4 regions of the Promicromonospora sp. NFX87 genome follow, and region 1 is predicted to be linked to each of the others. Evidence: riboswitches for the same ligand, from Rfam matches in the RefSeq annotation. Region 1 holds a riboswitch; each other region holds the start of a gene.
What was found. A riboswitch is a leader RNA that binds a small molecule or an ion and turns the genes downstream of it on or off. The one in region 1 is predicted to bind cyclic di-AMP.
Positions count from the first base shown of each region.

Region 2: linked by a shared signal. The riboswitch ahead of ACNYC2_RS04640 (C40 family peptidase) and the one ahead of ACNYC2_RS27525 (C40 family peptidase) in region 1 are both predicted to bind cyclic di-AMP.
Region 3: linked by a shared signal. The riboswitch ahead of ACNYC2_RS19390 (C40 family peptidase) and the one ahead of ACNYC2_RS27525 (C40 family peptidase) in region 1 are both predicted to bind cyclic di-AMP.
Region 4: linked by a shared signal. The riboswitch ahead of ACNYC2_RS01670 (C40 family peptidase) and the one ahead of ACNYC2_RS27525 (C40 family peptidase) in region 1 are both predicted to bind cyclic di-AMP.

Region 1 is NZ_CP183413.1:6,154,541-6,159,007, forward strand. Features, by position in the region: gene ACNYC2_RS27515 (S8 family serine peptidase) at 1-250, opposite strand, end outside; gene ACNYC2_RS27520 (hypothetical protein) at 396-1,154, opposite strand; cyclic di-AMP (ydaO/yuaA leader) riboswitch at 1,455-1,652, shown strand; gene ACNYC2_RS27525 (C40 family peptidase) at 1,655-2,389, shown strand; gene ACNYC2_RS27530 (hypothetical protein) at 2,501-3,382, opposite strand; gene ACNYC2_RS27535 (GlsB/YeaQ/YmgE family stress response membrane protein) at 3,430-3,696, opposite strand; gene ACNYC2_RS27540 (ion transporter) at 3,907-4,467, shown strand, end outside.
Region 2 is NZ_CP183413.1:1,048,109-1,052,575, forward strand. Features, by position in the region: gene mutM (bifunctional DNA-formamidopyrimidine glycosylase/DNA-(apurinic or apyrimidinic site) lyase) at 1-1,066, shown strand, start outside; gene ACNYC2_RS04635 (NAD(P)-dependent oxidoreductase) at 1,155-2,132, opposite strand; gene ACNYC2_RS04640 (C40 family peptidase) at 2,246-3,160, opposite strand; cyclic di-AMP (ydaO/yuaA leader) riboswitch at 3,164-3,313, opposite strand; gene ACNYC2_RS04645 (phytoene desaturase family protein) at 3,460-4,467, shown strand, end outside.
Region 3 is NZ_CP183413.1:4,323,626-4,328,092, reverse strand. Features, by position in the region: gene ACNYC2_RS19400 (cysteine hydrolase family protein) at 1-24, opposite strand, end outside; gene ACNYC2_RS19395 (purine-cytosine permease family protein) at 21-1,445, opposite strand; gene ACNYC2_RS19390 (C40 family peptidase) at 1,541-2,302, opposite strand; cyclic di-AMP (ydaO/yuaA leader) riboswitch at 2,302-2,485, opposite strand; gene ACNYC2_RS19385 (FAD-binding oxidoreductase) at 2,610-3,956, opposite strand; gene ACNYC2_RS19380 (substrate-binding domain-containing protein) at 4,048-4,467, opposite strand, start outside.
Region 4 is NZ_CP183413.1:345,682-350,148, reverse strand. Features, by position in the region: gene ACNYC2_RS01680 (aminotransferase class I/II-fold pyridoxal phosphate-dependent enzyme) at 1-3, shown strand, start outside; gene ACNYC2_RS01675 (universal stress protein) at 70-1,035, opposite strand; gene ACNYC2_RS01670 (C40 family peptidase) at 1,227-1,973, opposite strand; cyclic di-AMP (ydaO/yuaA leader) riboswitch at 2,024-2,215, opposite strand; gene ACNYC2_RS01665 (metal-dependent transcriptional regulator) at 2,399-3,115, opposite strand; gene serC (phosphoserine transaminase) at 3,205-4,308, shown strand; gene ACNYC2_RS01655 (MHYT domain-containing protein) at 4,427-4,467, shown strand, end outside.

The sequences.
Region 1 (4,467 bases):
TGGCACCGGGCAGGAGCTGGCCGACGAGGTCCGGCTGGTCGAAGTCGACGCCCGTGTCGACGACGGCCACCACCGCACCCTCACCCGTGCCGGCCGACCAGGCGGCCTCGGCGTTGATCTGGTCCAGGCCCCACTGCTTGTCCCGGAGGGGGTCGTTGGTAGCGGCCTGTGCACCGGGTGCCACGGCGACGAGCACCGCCACGGCGAGGGCCGCGGAGGTGGCGGCGCCGACGAGTGACTTCCTGTTCATGTGTGCCCCCTGTGTCTGCTCGTGGGCCGGATACCCCCGAACTCGGACAAACCTATGGGGACCGGACACGCGCCGAACAGGGCGAGCAAGGCACAGCGGGTGAAAATTTACACGCCCGCAATCAGCAGGGTCGCGGGCTGCCGCCTCAGGCCCAGGCCTCGGACAGCTCGTCCTCGTCCACAGCCTCCCGGGAGAGCCGGAGCGCCGCGATCGCCGCACCGAGCAGCAGGGCGACCACCCAGGCGCCGAGCTGGTGCGCGTCGGGCACCATGGCCGCCGAGGCTAGCTCGTGCGCCACGATCGCCGCCGCGGACAGCGGGTTCTCCGTGAGCGCGGAGCCCGGCCAGATGTTCTCCTGCACGGCCAGGAGGGCCGGCCCGGCGGCCTGCAGCACCCACACGATGCCCGCGGTCGGCAGCCAGCCGAGCAGCTCGAGCGGCCGGCTGTCCACCGCGAGGCCGAACGCCACGCCGAGCGCCACCGCGAAGATCCACCACGTTCCGGTGGGGGACACCAGGTTGCCCGGCACCAGACCCCACAGCCAGCCGTCCAGGAGCACGACGGGCAGGGCCAGGGCAGGCCCGCGCAGGACGGCCGGGCCCAGGGCCACCAGGAGGCCGGCCGCCAGCCCTACGACCCCGGCAGCGACGGTGACGACGAGCATCCCGAGCGGCGCGGCGTCTCCGGGAGCACTGCCGCGGATCGCGAGCAGGCACGAGGCACCGCCCGCCGCGGACATGGCGAGCAGGGTGCCCGTCGTCGCGGCAGCGGCACCCGCCCTTGCCGAAGCCGGGATGCCCGCCGTGAGGCCGCCGAGAAGACCGCCGATCAGCGCCATGACGACCAGGCCGACCACTGCGTCGTCGGCGGTGAACGGGAGCGGCAGGAATGCGGTTGAGCGCACTGTCGAAGCCTCAGTAAGGCCTATGACCTCGTACAACGCCTGCAGGAGCCAGGGCAGAAACCCGCACACCCACCAGACGACGGCACTGATGGGAAGCACCCACCAGGCGGAGACGCGATATGCGCTTTCACCCATGCCGCCGAACGGTAGCCGATGTATGTGATGTCGGTCATAGCCTATGAAGACCGGAACGGCGCAAATCTGTGCCTTCGGCGGGTGAGACCGGAATGCGTAACCCGATCGTGACTTTTCTGGGGAAGGTGTGTACGTTGACTTCTGCCCCACCACATCGGTGGGGCCGTGAACCGGACGCCGAATCCTGTCACCGGTTCATGACCAGACGTTCGAGACAGGAGCGGGGGACCCACCTTCCCGGGCGACAGCACCATCGTCGCCCTCGGGGTGAAGCCGGACGGAACCCCCCAGTAGCCGTGCGGCCGGGTGTGTACTCCTACCCGAACCCGACAGCTGACCTCGCAGGCGGTACAGGAGACATTTAGGTGACGAACTCCCTTCGCGGACGGCATCGTGACAGCCGCCCGGCCATGACACCGCTGAGCATCCTTGCTCGTACCGCCACAGAGAACGCAGGCACCGTAGCCCGCCGAGGAGCCATCGCCGCAGCAGCCGGTGGCGTCCTGATCTCGACCATCGCGACGACGGCCCACGCGGCCCCCGCCATGGATCTGAAGACCGACGTGAAGTCCGCCAAGCTGAACACGGTCGACCTGCACTCCCTCACCGCGGTGGCCAAGCAGGCAGTCGCCGCGGCCCCCACCGTCACGGTCCCGTCCGACGCGAAGATGCCGATCGAGATGGAAGCCCTGGGCACCTCCTCGGGCGCCGACGGCAAGAAGGGCGACGGCCCCGCCGTGGTCTCGGTCGACGCGCCGGACCCGGTCCCGGTCGGCGAGCAGGCCATCAACGTCGCTTTCAACTACCTCGGCATCACGTACGTGCTGGGCGGTAACTCGCCGGCCGAGGGCATGGACTGCTCCGGCCTCATCCAGTACGTGTACGCGCAGCTCGGCGTGAACCTGCCGCACTCGTCCGGCGCGATGCTGAGCTCCGGCTACCAGGTCACCTACCCGGAGCCCGGCGACATCGTCTGGACGCCGGGCCACGTGGCCCTGTACGCGGGCGACGGCATGATCATCGAGGCCTGGGCCGCCGGCATGCCGGTGCGCTACACCGAGATGTGGCAGAACAGCCCGACGTTCATCCGCGTCGTCTGAGCCGGAGAGCCTGAGCCGAGGCCGCGGTACCGCAGTACATCGCGAGGCGTCGCCTCCGCGCCGGGTTTCCGCCCGACGCCGGAGGCGGCGCCTCTCGCGTGTCCGGACCGTTCACTCCGGCCAGTCGCAGTAGTCCGCGACGAAGGCGTAGAAGTCGGAGCGCGCGGTGTCGGGCATCGGCACGTAGACCGGCTCCTGCCGGACGCCGCCGACGCGCGCGGAGACCGGCAGGAACGTGCCCCGCTTGTCCTCGGCCACCGCATGGACGTCGCAGCGGGCGGGCACCACGGCCAGGACCACCTCGCCGGCCCCCTGTCCCGCCAGGTCCGGGCCGACCCAGCCCGAAGCGTCGCCGCCTGGGTCCGCATTCGTCATCAGGGTCGTCCCGGCGATCCGGTCGAGCGTGACCTCCGGGCCGCCGTCGACCCGCTCGATCCGCAGGGTGACCAGAGCGGTCAGCTCACCGTCGCGGGTCTCGACGGGGACGTCGGCGTCGACGGTGAGGTCGGCTCCGGCCGCTACCGCCGCTGCCGAGCAGTCCACCGCGTGGTTCCGGGCGAGGTGCCCGACGGGATCGTCCACCTCGTCGACGGCGACGTCGGTCGCCGGGCCCAGGTCGTCGCCCTCGCCGAGGGCGAGCGTGATCGTGGCGGACGGCGCAGCGGCCTCCTCAACCACCGCCAGGTCCGCGCACCTCGCCTGGCCCAGCCCCACGAAGACGGCGCGCGTGGCGCCCGGCCGCAGCACGAGGGTGCGCCCCTCCTTGGTGAGGTGTGACGGCCCGAACTGCTCGGTCCGCAGGGCCCCGGAGAGGAGCGTCAACGTCTCGCCGGAGTCGTTGGTGACCTCGAGCCGGATCTCCCGTTTGGCGTACTGCTCACGGCCCTGCGCCACCTCGACGCTGAGGTGGGAGGCGACGTCGTCGGGCACCGGGCCCTTCGCGGACGGCGGCGCGCCGCCGCCCGTACACGCGACCGCGGCCGCGCCGACCACCGACGTCAGAAGGACGAGGATGGCGGCGCGGCCGCGGTGTGCTGCGATCAGGCGGTCTTGCGGCGGCCGAAGATCGCCTGGACGATCAGGATCACGATGATCGCGCCGATCACCGAGAAGAGCCAGCTCTCCCACGACCAGAACTCGTCCAGGCTGACGTTGAAGATGAGCCCGCCGAGCCAGCCGCCGAGCATGGCGCCGAGCACACCGAGGAGCAGCGTGAGCCAGAAGCCACCCGGCTGCTTGCCCGGGATGACGATACGGGCGATCACGCCGGCGATCAGCCCAAGGATGAGAAACGCAAAGAAACCCATGATGTGTTTCCTCCAGAGTGGTGTGGCTTGCTTGCGACTACCTCAGCACTGTTCGGGCCGACTTGCCACCGGACCCGCCGAATCAGTCCCAAATCGGGACATTGCACGCAGCAAAACCTGGGCGGACGCCCGCGCTACAGTTCGGCCGGGCAAGGGCCTGAGGCAGGACCGGAGCAAGGACTCCGGGCACGTGACAGCAAGGGAGACCGCATGAACCAGGCGATCGGCACACCGGCCGAGCCACGGATCGAACCGCGCACCTGGCGGGGGCGGCTCCGTGCGTTCCTCGACCAGAGGTGGTTCGTCAACCTCGTCCTCGTGGTGATCCTGGCGAACGCCCTGATCCTGGGCGCAGAGACCATGGTGACGGGTGCAGCCCTCGATGTCCTGACCGTCATCGACTACGTCATGCTGGGCTTTTTCGTGCTCGAGCTGCTCCTGCGGATCGTCGCCCATGGCCGCCAGTTCTTCCGGGACCCGTGGAACCTTTTCGACCTCGTCGTGGTCGGCATCGCGATGGTCCCGGACGGCGCGTCACTGTCCGCACTGCGTGCTCTGCGCGTGCTCCGCGTGCTCCGCGTGATCACGGTAGTGCCGTCGCTGCGCCGTGTCGTCGACGGCCTGCTACGGGCCGTGCCGGGGATGGGCGCTGTGGGCGCACTGCTGGTCCTGGTCATGTACGTGTCGGCGGTCATCGCGACCGGCCTATTCGGCCAGGCCACACCGGAGTACTTCGGGAGCCTCTGGACGTCCCTGTTCACGCTGTTCCAG
Region 2 (4,467 bases), 1.4 Mb from region 1:
CAGGCTGGTCGTCGGCGCGGTGGTGCGCGACGTCGAGGTGTTCCGCGAGTACAGCGTCCGTCGGCACGACGGCGGCCCGGAGTCGTTCCGCGACCAGCTCGTCGGACGGAAGCTGAGCGCCGCCGTCCGCCGCGGCAAGTTCCTCTGGCTCCCGCTGGAAGACCCGCCGTCATCGTTGGTCGAGCCCGTCGAGACCCCCGCCGCCCCGCTGGTCAAGCCCGTCGAGACCCACCCGGCAGCAGCACTCCTCGCACACCTCGGCATGTCGGGACAGCTGCTGGTCCGGGGCGCCGTGGCGGGCGACGATCCAGGGCACGCGTCGAGCGTGGTGCTGGGTCTGGAGCAGTCCGGCGCGGAGGCGGGTCCCGGGCCGAGCCCGGCGGTGGGCACGGCAGCGGACGACTGGCGCCATCCTCACCTCCGGGTTCGCCTCCATCTGACCGGCGCCCCCTCAGGCGCGCGCTACCTGGACTTCGTGGACCAGCGGACCTTCGGTCACCTCAGCGTGCAGGACCTGGTGCCCGCGGACGGCGAGGCGCCCGCCGACGGCGGACCGGCGTCGAACATCCCGGCAGGCTACGGCTCGGACCTGCCCCTCCTGCCGCAGCCCGTCGCGCACATCGCCCGCGACCTGCTCGACCCGAACCTGGACCTGGACGGGCTGGTGCGCCGGGTGCGCCGCCGTCGGACCCAGGTCAAGCGCGCGCTGCTGGACCAGACGGTCGTGTCCGGCGTGGGCAACATCTACGCCGACGAGGCGCTGTGGCGCGCGCAGGTCCACTGGGCCCGGCCGACCGACAAGCTCAAGGCCGCGGACGTGCGCCGGGTGCTGGACTCGGCCGCCGAGGTGATGCGCGAGGCGCTGGCCCAGGGCGGCACCAGCTTCGACGAGCTGTACGTCAACGTGAACGGGGAGTCGGGATACTTCGACCGCTCGCTCGCGGTGTACGGGCAGGAGAACGAGAAATGCCGCCGCTGCGGTGCGCTGATCCGCCGGGACCCCTTCATGAACCGCTCGTCGTTCTCGTGCCCGATCTGCCAACCGGCCCCCAGATCGCCGAAGTAGAGCACGCGTCCGGACACCCCCTCTACCTCGACAACAGGCCGATGCTGAAGTAGAGCGGGTGTCCGGACACCCGCTCTACTTCGCGGCACTACCTCGTGGCTACGTTGCGGAGTTTCGCGCCCGTGCGCCAGGCCGTGAGCTGGTCCGCGAGGAAGCGGGCGGCGCCGCGCGGCCGGCCACCCGCCACGTGGGGCGTGAGGATCAGGTTCGGGAGGTCCCAGAGCGGGGAGTCCTCCGGCAGCGGCTCCGTCTCCATGACGTCGAGCGCGGCTCCCGCGAGCCGCCCGGACCGCAGCGCGTCGGCGAGCGCTTCCTCGTCCACCGTCGCACCCCGGCCGACGTTCACGAACCGGGCAGTCGGCGGCAGCAAACCCAGCAGGCGGGCGTCGAGGATGTGCCGCGTCGCGGGGATCGCGGGCAGCAGCGAGATGAGCAGGTCGGTCTCGGCGAGCAGGGCGTCCAGTCCGTCCGGCCCCACCACGGGGTACCCGGAGCGCTCGCCCGCACGCGAGGCGACGCCGGTGACCCGCGCACCGAGCGCGGTCAGCAGCGGGGCCAGCCGCAGGGCGATCGACCCGAAACCCCAGATCGTCACGCGTGCGCCGTCGAGCGTGTACTCGCGGCCGGTGACCGGGTCGGCCTGGGCGAACGCGATCTCCTTGGCCCAGTGGTGCTCCCGCTGCGCGGCGAGGGAGACGTCGATGCGGCGCACCGTCGCCAGGACCAGCGCCAGGGTGTGCTCGGTGACCGTGTCGTCGTGCAGGGACTGGCCGGAGGAGATGACGACGTCGGGCGCGAACCCGGCACGCAGCGCGACGTCGGGCCCCGCGGAGAGGGTCTGCACCCAGCGCAGCCGGGGGAGCCGGAGGGCGGCGTCGGCGAGGATCTTGGGCGGGCTCGACCAGGTGACCAGCATCTCGGCGTCGGTGTGCTCCTCGGGGACCGGCTCGTTCATCGCGTAGGCGACGACGGTGTCGGTGCCGCCGGGCGCGAAGGAGGCTCCGCCGTCGGGCAGCAGGGCCGGGAAGTCGAGGTCGAAGGGCACGTCCGGTACGAGGATCTTCACGCCCGGGACGTTACCGGACGAGCCCGGGACACGAACGAGGTGTGTCGCGCCAGGGGGTTGGCGCGACACACCTCGCGGTCCGGAACGGTGCTGCGGAGTGGCGGGGGTAGGCGTCAGCCCGTCACCCGGATGAACACCGGGTTGTTCTGCCACATCTCGCCGTACTGCACGGGGGTGCCCTCCTGCTGGGCCTCGACGACCATGCCGTCGCCCGCGTAGAGGGCGACGTGGCCCGGCGTCCACACGATGTCGCCCGGCTGCGCCGAGGCGGCGGAGACCTGGTACCCGATGGTCGAGATCGCGCTCGAGCTGTGGGGGATCGAGATACCGAGCTGGCCGTAGACGTACTGGATGAGCCCTGAGCAGTCGAAGCCGCTGGGGGAGGCTCCGCCCCACACGTAGGGCACACCGACGTACTCGAGTGCGAGGTTGACGGCCTGTTGGCCCAGCCCGGACGAGTCCGCGGCGGCAGCGGCCGCTGCCTCTGCGGCCGCCTCGGCCTCCGCGGCGGCTTCGGCTGCCTCAGCCTCGGCCTTCGCCTTCGCCTCGGCTTCCGCCTTGGCACGAGCCTCGGCCTCAGCCTTGGCCTTTGCCTCGGCGATGCCTTCCTCGGTCTCGGCGTACGGCGTCACGGACACGCGTCCGCGCTCGGCGTAGAAGTCGGCGTCCTGGGTGACCTTGACCTTGGTCACCAGGTTCTCGGCGAACCCGGCGCGGACGGTCGAGTCGACCGTGTTGCTGATCGTGTTGTTGCTGATGGTGTTGCTGACCGGCGTGGCGTTCGCGAGCGCGGCCTGCGTGTGCGTCTCGGCGGGCGCGGAGTGGGCGGTCTGGGTGAACACCGACGCCAGCATGCCGGACGTGACGACCGCGATGGCGCCGGTCCGGGCAGCGTTCTCGGCTGCGGTCTGGGTCAGTGCGGTGAAGGGGGTGAGTGCGGGGCCGTCGGCGCGGTGCCTGCCCCGGTTGCTGGAACGGCTTGCCTGGTCGTCCGCCCAGTCGTGCGTGCGGTCGGTGAGTACGGTCACCAGTGATCTCCTCGGACGCCTACGAAGTGAGCTGTCGGGTTCGGATGGGAGAGCGATTCACCCGGCCTCACAAGGAGGCTTCACCCCAAGGACACTCACGTGCCCGCTTACCTGGTTCCCCCGCCCCTGTCACGGTTCTGGCTGCCAAGGTCCGGTGACAGGGTTCGGCGTCCGGGCCTGGACCTCCCCGTTGCTGGAGAGGCGAGATCGACCGTACCTGCCCCTCGCGCAAATGTCACGATTAGGTCACATAGCGACCTGTGATGGAACGTCCTTGGCAATCTGTGCCCCATGCCACTATGGCGTCCATGACCCATTCGATGCGATCCCGGTACGACGTCGTGGTGGTGGGCGGGGGTCACAACGGCCTCACCGCGGCTGCCTATGCGGCCCGTGGCGGCCGGTCCGTCCTGGTCCTCGAACGCGCGGACCACGTGGGCGGCGCCGCCGTCTCGGCCCGCCCCTTCGCCGGGGTGGACGCGCGGCTGTCGCGCTACTCCTACCTCGTCTCGCTCCTGCCTCGCCGGGTGATCGACGAGCTCGGCCTGCCCGTCAGGCTGAAGCGCCGCCGCTGGTCCTCGTACACACCGGTGGCCGACGGCGGCCTCCTCGTCGACAGCCAGGACGACGTCGCCACGCGCGCCTCGTTCCGGCGGCTCACCGGTTCGGACGCCGACTTCGAGGCCTGGGGCCGCTTCTACGCCATGACCGCCGAGGTGGCCCGCCGGCTCGCGCCGACCCTCACCGAACCCCTGCTCCCGCGGTCGGCGGTCCGGGACCTCGTGGTCGACGGGGTGGGCGAGGAGGCCTGGCGCGCGCTCTTCGAGGAGCCCCTCGGAGAGGTGCTGCGCCGCACCTTCGCCGACGACGTGGTCCGCGGGGTCGCGGCCACCGACGGCCTGATCGGCACGTTCGCCGACATCGACGAGCCGTCCCTGCGGCAGAACCGCTGCTTTCTCTACCACGTCATCGGCAACGGGACCGGCGACTGGGACGTGCCGGTGGGCGGCATGGGCGCCGTCTCGGGCGCCCTGCGCGACGCCGCGGTGGCCGCCGGCGCGACGATAGTCACCTCGGCGACGGTCACCGCCGTCGATCCAGGTGCACCCGGCGCCTCCGGCGCGGAGGTCGCCTGGACCGACGCCGACGGGCGCACCCAGGGCGTCACGGCCGGCCACGTGCTCGCGGCGTGCGCCCCGGCGGAGCTGGACCGGCTGCTGGGCGGCGACGCCTCGACGACTGCCGACCGCCCCGAGGGCGCCCAGCTCAAGGTGAACATGCTGCTGACCCGACTGCCCAGGCTGCGC
Region 3 (4,467 bases), 1.8 Mb from region 1:
GGCGGCCGCTCCGCCGTCGCTCACCGCTCCTCCTGGCGGCGGACGGCGCGCGCGGTGAGCAGGAGCGTGCCGAAGAAGCCGAGGGCCAGGGCGACGAGCACGCCCAGGTTGGCGTACGCCCAGTTCCCGTCGACACCGCCGAGCGGGCCCAGCAGGTAGCCCTGCCAGGCGAGCCACGGCGCGTAGGTGTTGGTCACGAGGCCCCACCCGATGGCGGTGCCGCCCAGCACCAGCGCCACGGCGGACCAGTTCACGGATCCGTACCGGCCGGCGGCGTCGTACAGGTCGGCGTCGGTGTAGTCGCGGCGGCGCAGCAGGATGTCGGCGAGCAGCACGCCGCACCACGCGGCGACGGGTACGCCCAGCGTGATGAGGAAGCCCTGGAAGGGGCCGATGAACGAGTCCGCGACGAACACGACGTAGATCGCGCCGATCACCATGAGCCCGCCGTCGATGGCGGCGGCGACCCAGCGCGGGGCGGGCAGGCCCAGGGACAGCAGTGCGAGGCCTGAGGAGTAGATGTCGAGCGCCGCGCCGCCGATCAGCCCGGCCAGGGCCACCACGACGAACGGGATGAGGAACCACGTGGGCAGGAGCGTGGACAGGGCGCCGATCGGGTCGGCGCCGATCGCCGCGTTCAGGTCGGGGTCCGAGCCGGCGAGCAGCAGGCCGAACACGAGCAGCACCACGGGGGCCAGTGAGGCGCCCAGCGTGGTCCAGCCGACGATCCGCGGGCCGGAGGCGGAGCGGGGCAGGTAGCGCGAGTAGTCGGCGGCCATGTTGACCCAGCCCAGGCCGAACCCGGTCATCATGAACACGAGACCGCCGATCACCTGCGGTGCGCCGCCGGCGGGGATCGCGGCGACGGTGGCCCAGTCGACGTGGTCGGCCACCAGGATGATGTAGACGACGGTGAGCACGGCGGTCAGCACGGTGATGATCACCTGCAGCCGCATCACGAGGTCGAACCCGAAGACGCCTGCGGCCACGACGATGCTCGCCACGACCACGAGGGCCACGATCTTGGTGACGGTTCCGCCGCCCCAGCCGAGCGCCCCGAGCACGGTCGAGGTCGCGAGCGTGGCAAGGGCCACGAGCACCGTCTCCCAGCCGACGGTGAGGATCCAGGACAGCAGGGAGGGCAGCTTGTTGCCGCGCACCCCGAACGCCGCGCGGGACAGCACCATGGTGGGCGCCGAACCGCGCTTGCCCGCCAGCGAGATGAACCCGCAGAAGAGGAACGACACCACGATGCCGAACGCGCCGATCACCGTCGCCTGCCAGAACGAGACACCGAAGCCGAGCAGGTAGGAGCCGTAGCCGAGTCCGAGCACGGACACGTTGGCCCCGAACCAGGGCCAGAACAGGCTGCGGGGCGCGCCGTGCCGCTCGGACTCGTCGATCGTGTTGAGGGCGTTGGTCTCGACCGCCGTGGGGACGCTCATGGTGGCGATCCTGCCACCTGCCGGTGACACGCACGAGAGGCCCGCACCGATGTGGTGCGGGCCCCTCGGGTGGCTGGGTTCAGCCGGCGCGGACGTCAGCCGACGCGGATGAAGGTCGGGCTGTTCTGCCAGATCTCCGTGTAGCGCACGGTCTGGCCGGGGACCGGCGCCTCGACCTGCATGCCGTCGCCCGCGTAGATCGCGACGTGGCCGGGGCTCCAGATGAGGTCGCCCGGCTGGGCCTCGGCCTGCGAGACCGGCGTGCCGGCGTAGCGCTGCTCCGCCGAGGAGTGCGGCAGGTCGATGCCGATCTGCGCGTAGACGTACGACGTGAACCCGGAGCAGTCGAACCCGGCGGGCGTCGAGCCGGCCCAGACGTACGGCACACCGAGGTACTGCATGGCGATCGACACGATCTCGGACCCTCCGGCGGAGGCCGGGGCGGCCTGCTCGACGGGCGCGGCGGTCTCGACGACCTCCTCGACGACCGGCTCGGGCTCGGGTTCCGGGGCGGGGGTCACCTCGATGGTGCCCGTCTCCAGCGTGAACTTGCTGTCGGCGGCTACCTGCACGGCGGGTGCGGTGTTCACGGCCTCGACCACCACGGCCTCGGCGACCGAGCCCTGCGACGTCTTGTTCAGGAGGTCGAGCTCGGCGGTGGACGGGCTGTTGTCGGCCACCGGCGCGGCGTCCGCGGGAACGCTGAGCAGGGAGACCGCCAGGCCGGAGCCGGCGACGACGAGTGCGCCGCGGCGGGCGGCACCTGAGATGCCCCGCGCCGCGGCACGGGAGAGGGGAGTCAGCGGGGTGATCGGTCTGCGGGCAGCACGGTGGCGCCCAGGCGTGCGAGTAGTCAAGAGCTTCTCCTGACGCCTACGAGGTGAGCTGTCGGATTCGGATCGGAGAATGACCCGGCCGCGTACTACCGGTGCGGCTTCACCCCAAGGACACCGTCTCGGTGCCCGCTTACCTGGTTCCCCCGTCCCTGTCTTTTGTCTGTGCAGTCTCGAGGAGGTGACAGGGCTCGGCGCCCACCTCGAGTGCCCGCGGACTTCCCGCGAACCGGAGCGACGCTAACCCCGTCCGGCCGCAAAGTCACAATCGCATCACGGCTCACGGGCCAGATCGCGTCCTACTTGACCCGAATTGTCCCTATGAGGTAGATCACTCCGCCGCCGGGGGAACGTTGTGATTCCGGGCAAACAGGTTGCTCGGGTCGTATTTCCGCTTCACCGTGGCAAGTCGCTCGTAGGTTCCCGCCGGATAGACCGCCGCGACGTCGTCCGCGGTGGTGGTCCCGAGGAAGTTCGAGTAGGCGCCGTTGACGTGCGGCGCGAGCCTGGCCCAGATCGCCGCGAGGCCAGGACGGGCGGCCTCGATCACGGGCTTCGGGCCACCGGCCACCGTCGCGACCAGCAGCTCCGCACTGCGGTGCGCGTACGCCGTCGCGTCGTCAGGGACTCGCGACACCGCGCCACCGACGCTGCGGACCGCTATCGACGGCGCACCCGCCGACGTCCCGACCTCGGCGAGGATCCGCAGCACGTCGGGCACCGACTCCCGCTCGACGAAGCCGCTGTGGCCCAGCAGTTCGAGACCCGGCGGCAGCGCCGCGCCCTCCACGAGGATGTCGGCGTAGGCGTGCGGCGCGACGTCGTCCTCCAGCACCGTCCCGAGCCGGCGGATCGGGTCGAGCGCCCTGGCCGCGAGCTCCGGGTCGTCGCCGTCGAACGCCACATGGATCTCGAGCGGCGCCTCCGGGCCGCCCGCGAACGGGTTGGCCACGTTCGCGATCGAGGTGAGCTCCTCGGGCGCCGTGCGGAGGTGGTCCGCCCAGCCCTGGAGCACGACGGCGGTCTCCGCGGCGGGGAACGTGATCTTGCCGAAGAAGACCGCTGTCGTCGGGTGGGCCACGAACTCGAAGGAGGTCACGACGCCGAGGTTGCCGCCGCCCCCGCGGACCGCCCAGAACAGCTCGGGGTTCTCCTCGGCGCTCGCGGGCACGACCACGCCGTCGGCGGTGACCAGCTGCGCGGCCACCAGGTGGTCGAGCGTCAGGCCGTGCTTGCGGACCTTCCAGCCGATGCCGCCGCTCAGCGTCAGCCCGCCGACCCCGACGCTCCTGGTGTCGCCGGAGGAGATCGCGAGGCCGTGCGGCGCCAGCGCCTCGGCCACCTGGCCCCAGGTCGCGCCGCCGCCCACCCGGACGAGACGGCGGTCCTCGTCGATCACCTCGACGTCGGCGAGCCCGCTCAGGTCGATCACGATGCCGCCGTCGTTGGTGCCGAAGCCGGGAAAGCTGTGGCCGCCGCCGCGCACGGAGAGCGTCAGCCCTGATCCGGCGGCGAACCGGACGGCCGTCTGCACGTCGCCGACCGTCTTGGGGCGCAGGACGAAGGCCGGGCTGCCCGCGACCAGCTTCGCGCGGCTCACCGCCTCGTACTCTGCCGCGCCCGGCTCGATGACGTCGCCGCCGAAGTCGCGCCGGAGGTTCTCGATCGCTGAGGTCATGGGATTCCTTCCACAGGGGGCGCGTGGTGCGCCCGATGTGGAAGAGACTCCTCAGCTCAGAGAGATGTGACCGCGAGAGGTGTGACGGCGGTCACAGCTCGCCCATCAGGTCGAAGTCGAAGCCCTCGGCGCGCGCGAGGTAGAGGCGGTGCTGGGCGTGGTTGCCCTGGAACCGCATCGGGCCGCGCGGTCCTTCGTACACGACGCCGTCCACCGATCGGTCGGTCGCCGCGACGGCCGCGCTCCCGGCCCGCTCGACGATGGTGCGCAGCGCGAAGATCCCCTCGTAGCAGGCCTCCGCCGCGGCGCCGACGGCGGGGGCGTGCACGCCGTGGTGGGCCGTGTAGCGGCCGATGAGGTCGAGCGCCTCGCCCGTCGCCAGGCTCCGGAACCAGCCGCCCGTCGAGTACAGGTTGGCCGTGCCGCCCACGCCGCTGCCCATGAGCATGTTCTCCTCCATGAGCGTGCTGAGGCGGACCACTCGCTCGTGCAGGCCCTGCCGGGCGAACGC
Region 4 (4,467 bases), 720 kb from region 1:
TAGGACCCGCTCCAGCGTTGGTCGAGCTTGTCGAGACCGGTCTCGACAAGCTCGACCAACGGTCGGGCGTCAGTCCGTGCAGTGCTTGTTGACCACGAGCACGGGGCACGCCGCGTGGTGCAGCACCGCCTGGCTCGTGGAGCCCAGCAGCAGCCCGCGGAACCCACCCCGCCCGCGCGACCCCAGGACCACCAGGTCCGACGCCGTCGAGAACTCCGTCAGCAGCTCCGCGCCGGTACCGTCCAGCACGATCCGCCGGATCCGCAGGCCGGGGTTCTGCGCCTCGTACTTGTCGACCAGGACGTCCATGCCGGCCCCGATGTCGGCGAGCACCTGCTCCCGGTCGATGTTCGACGGCAGCCACGCGAGCATCCCGCTGTTCCCCACGGGCACGCCGGTGACGGCGGTCAGCTCCGCGCCCCACGCGTTCGCCTGGAGGATCGCGTGCTGCAGCGCCCGCTCGGCCTGCGGCGACCCGTCCACACCGACGACGATGCGGCGCACCTCCCGGATCTCGGCTGCCGCTGCCGTCGTGCTCGTCTCGGCGTCCGCTCCCGGCCCGGAGCCGGGCTGGCTCCAGGAGACGCCCCGGTTCGCCTCGGCGCGCAGCGGGACCACGACGACCGGGCACCGCGCGTGCGCGGGCAGTGCGGACGACACCGTGCCCAGCAGCCGCTCCGTGAACCCGCCCCGGCCGCGCGTGCCGACGACGGCCAGCCCGTAATCGCCGGACAGCTCCACGAGCACGCCCGCCGCGTCGCCGGTCGCGACCTCGGTCGTGGCGCGCACGCCGGCGTCGGCCACGCGCGCCTCCGCCTCGGCGAGGACCGACTTGGCGCCCTCCTGGATGGTCGTGTCGTCGAGGGCGGCGTATCCGCCGTCGAGCGACGCGGCCGTGAAGGACGGCAGCGAATAGCTGCAGACGATGTGCAGCGCCCAGCCCACGCGGTGCGCGTAGGCGGTGGCCCAGTCCAGCGCGTGCAGGCTCGCGGCCGATCCGTCCACCCCGACCAGTACGACCTCGGATCGCGTCATCGCAAGACCTCTCTTCGCCCAAGCACCATTGCAGTCCAACGCTACCGGCGGTGCGCGCGTTATGGGTGACCGGTGGCAAAACAAAGATTCGCGAAGTAGAGCGCCTGTCCGGGTCTCCCTGGCGACACCAGGGAATTTCGGACAGGCGCTCTACTTCGCGAATCTATGCTTGCGGTACTACGTGGCTGGGATCAGCCCAGGCGGATGAACGTGGGGTTCGACTGCCAGATGGTGCGGAAGTCGACGACGGTGCCCGGCTTGGACGCGTCGATCATCGTGTTGCCACCGGCGTAGATCGAGACGTGCCCGGGGGTCCACATCAGGTCGCCCGGCTGAGCCTCGGACGCCGGCACCTGGGTGCCGTAACCGGCCTGGGCCGACGACGAGTGGGGCAGGCTGATACCGAGCTGCCCGAAGACGTACTGCGTGAAGCCGGAGCAGTCCATGCCGCTCGGGCTGGCGCCACCGGAGACGTACGGCACGCCGATGTAGCGGCTCGCGATCGAGATCACGGAGTTGCCGATCGCCGACGCGGGGATGTCGACCGAGCTGGAGACGGTGCTGGCGGCTGCCTCGGCGGCCTCAGCAGCCTCGGCGGCGGCAGCCTCGGCTGCCTCCTCCGCCTCGTTCGCGGCGAGCTCCGCCTGGTAGTCCTCGTTCTCGGCGGCGGAGACCACGGAGACCGCGGACTTCTCGACGTTGAGCTCTGCGTCGGGTGCCACCGACACGACGGGTGCGTTGGAGAGCGCCTCACGGGCCTGCGTCGCCAGCGCGTTGAGGTCGACCGAGTTCATCTTCGCGTGGCCGGTCTCCACCGGAGCAGCCTGGGCGACCAGCGCGCCACCGAAGGTCGAGACGAGGAGCGCGCCACCAGCGGCTGCGACCGCGGTGCGGCGGCCTACTGCGGCGTTCTGAGCAAGTTCGGTGAACGGAGTCACTGGTCGTCGCGCAGCCCGATGGCGAGCGCGAGTCGTACGTGCAGTCACGTAGTACCTCTCCTTGAACGCCTTCGAGGTCAGCTGTCGGGTTCGGGTGGGAGAAATCACCCGGCCGAGCATCCCGAAGGAATACCCGGCTTCACCCCGAGGACGCGCCCTGGCGCCCGTTGGTGGGTCCCCCGCCTCTGTCATGCGGTCGTCTTGGGGCCCCGGCCGGTGACAGAGTTCGGCGTCCGTCCGAGGACCCCCACGAATAACTCCGTGGGAGCGGTCCGAACGTACCGGACCTCACCCTCGATGTCACGTTCCGGCAACGACTGCCAGAGCGTGTCGCGAGAGGGTTTTCGCTTTTCCGACAAACTGGACGGCGGCTGGGGAGCGACCGGACGGCAGACCGGCCAGCCGAAGGCCCCGCGAGGCCTGTCTCAGGCCGTCGCGACGAAGAGGTGGCGGGCCACGTCCTCGCCGAGCTCGAGCGCCGTACCCGCGCCGTCGACGGCCACCGTGTAGGTCCCGCCGCTGTGCTCCGCGGTGATGCGGGAGCCGGGCACCAGGCCGGCCTCGGACAGGCGAGCGAGCAGCTCGATGTCCGTCTGCAGCGGCTCCGCGATACGGGTGAGCGACGCCGCGAGCGGCTCGCCCTTGACGCCCTTCTTCGCCGCCGCCTCGAACGCGGACGGCAGCGAGATCACGCCGGTCAGGAACGGTACGTCGGTGTACTCCTCGCCGAGCTCCGAGAGGCCGGGGATCGGGTTGCCGTACGGGTCGTGGTGCGGGTGGTCGAGCAGGCCCACGAGGCGCTTCTCCACCAGGTCGCTCATCACGTGCTCCCAGCGACAGGCCTCGACGTGCACGTGCTCCCAGTCGAGCTTGATGACGTCGGTCAGCAGCCGCTCCGCGAGGCGGTGCTTGCGCATCACGCGCATCGCCTTGTCGTGGCCCAGCTCGGTGAGCTCGAGGTGCCGGTCGCCCGTCACGATCACGAGGCCGTCGCGCTCCATACGTGCGACGGTCTGCGACACCGTCGGGCCTGAGTGCCCCAGCCGTTCCGCGATGCGCGCGCGCAAGGGCGTGATGCCCTCCTCGTCGAGCTCGTAGATCGTCTTGAGATACATCTCGGTGGTGTCGATCAGATCCGTCACGTCAGCTCCCGTCATGCGCACAGCCGCCCAGTCGCCCTGGACACGTGCGGCCCGGGCGTCGGCCCAGGTTCTAGTCTAGTTCTGTGCCACTGACAATCCCGCCACACCTGCTGCCCGCCGACGGCCGATTCGGCTCCGGCCCCTCCAAGGTGCGCCCGGGTCAGGTGGATCATCTCGTGGCGAACGCGCACGTTCTCGGCACGTCACACCGGCGGACGCCCGTGAAGAACCTGGTGCACCGCATTCGTGAGGGTGTCACGGAGCTGCTCGGCGCGCCCGACGGCTACGAGGTGGTGCTGGGCAACGGCGGCGCCACCGCGTTCTGGGACGTCGCCACCCTGTGCCTCGTGGAGCGCAAGGTGCAGCACGCAGCGTTCGGCGAGTTCGGCGGCAAGTTCGCCGCGGCGACGTCGCGCGCCCCGTTCCTCGAGCCCTCCCAGGTGATCTCGGCGGAGCCCGGCGCCGTCGCCTACCTCGAGCCCGCCGCCGACGTCGACACCTACGCCACCCCGCACAACGAGACCTCCACGGGCGCGATGGCGCCGGTGCTGCGCCCGTCCGGGCCGGACGGCGCCGTCGTGCTCACCGACGCGACGTCCGGGGCCGGGGCCCTGCCCGTCGACCTGAGCCAGACCGACGCCTACTACTTCGCCCCGCAGAAGGCCTTCGCCGCGGACGGCGGCCTGTGGCTCGCCGTCCTGTCCCCCGCGGCGGTCGAGCGGGCCGCACGCGTCGAGGGCTCGGGCCGCTGGGTGCCGGAGATCCTGTCGCTCACGACCGCGATCGAGAACTCGCGCCAGGACCAGACGCTCAACACGCCCGCCGTCGCGACGCTGCTGCTCCTGGCCGACCAGGTCGAGTGGCTGATCGACCAGGGCGGGCTCGAGTGGTCCGCGAAGCGCTGCGCGACCTCCGCCGAGATCCTTTACTCCTGGGCCAGGTCGCGGGAGTGGGCGACGCCGTTCGTCGCGCGCCCCGAGGAGCGGTCCGCGGTGGTCGGCACCATCGACCTCGCCGAGGAGATCGACGCGGGACGGGTGATCTCCGAGCTGGCCGCCAACGGCGTGCAGGACGTCTTCGCGTACCGCAAGCTGGGGCGTAACCAGCTCCGGGTCGGCATGTTCCCAGCGGTCGACCCGGACGACGTCGCGGCGCTCACGGCCTGCGTCGACTACGTCGTCGAAACAGTCTGACCAGCGCGATCACGTCCGCAATATCCCTTGGACGGGGAGTTCAGCCTATTGTCCGAGCCGTGGGGACTCTGTAACGTTTCGGCATCCTAGGGAACCATTCGAGGGGCTGTTCAACACCATGCCAGTGATCGACCACTTCACCTTCGGGATCGTGACGCC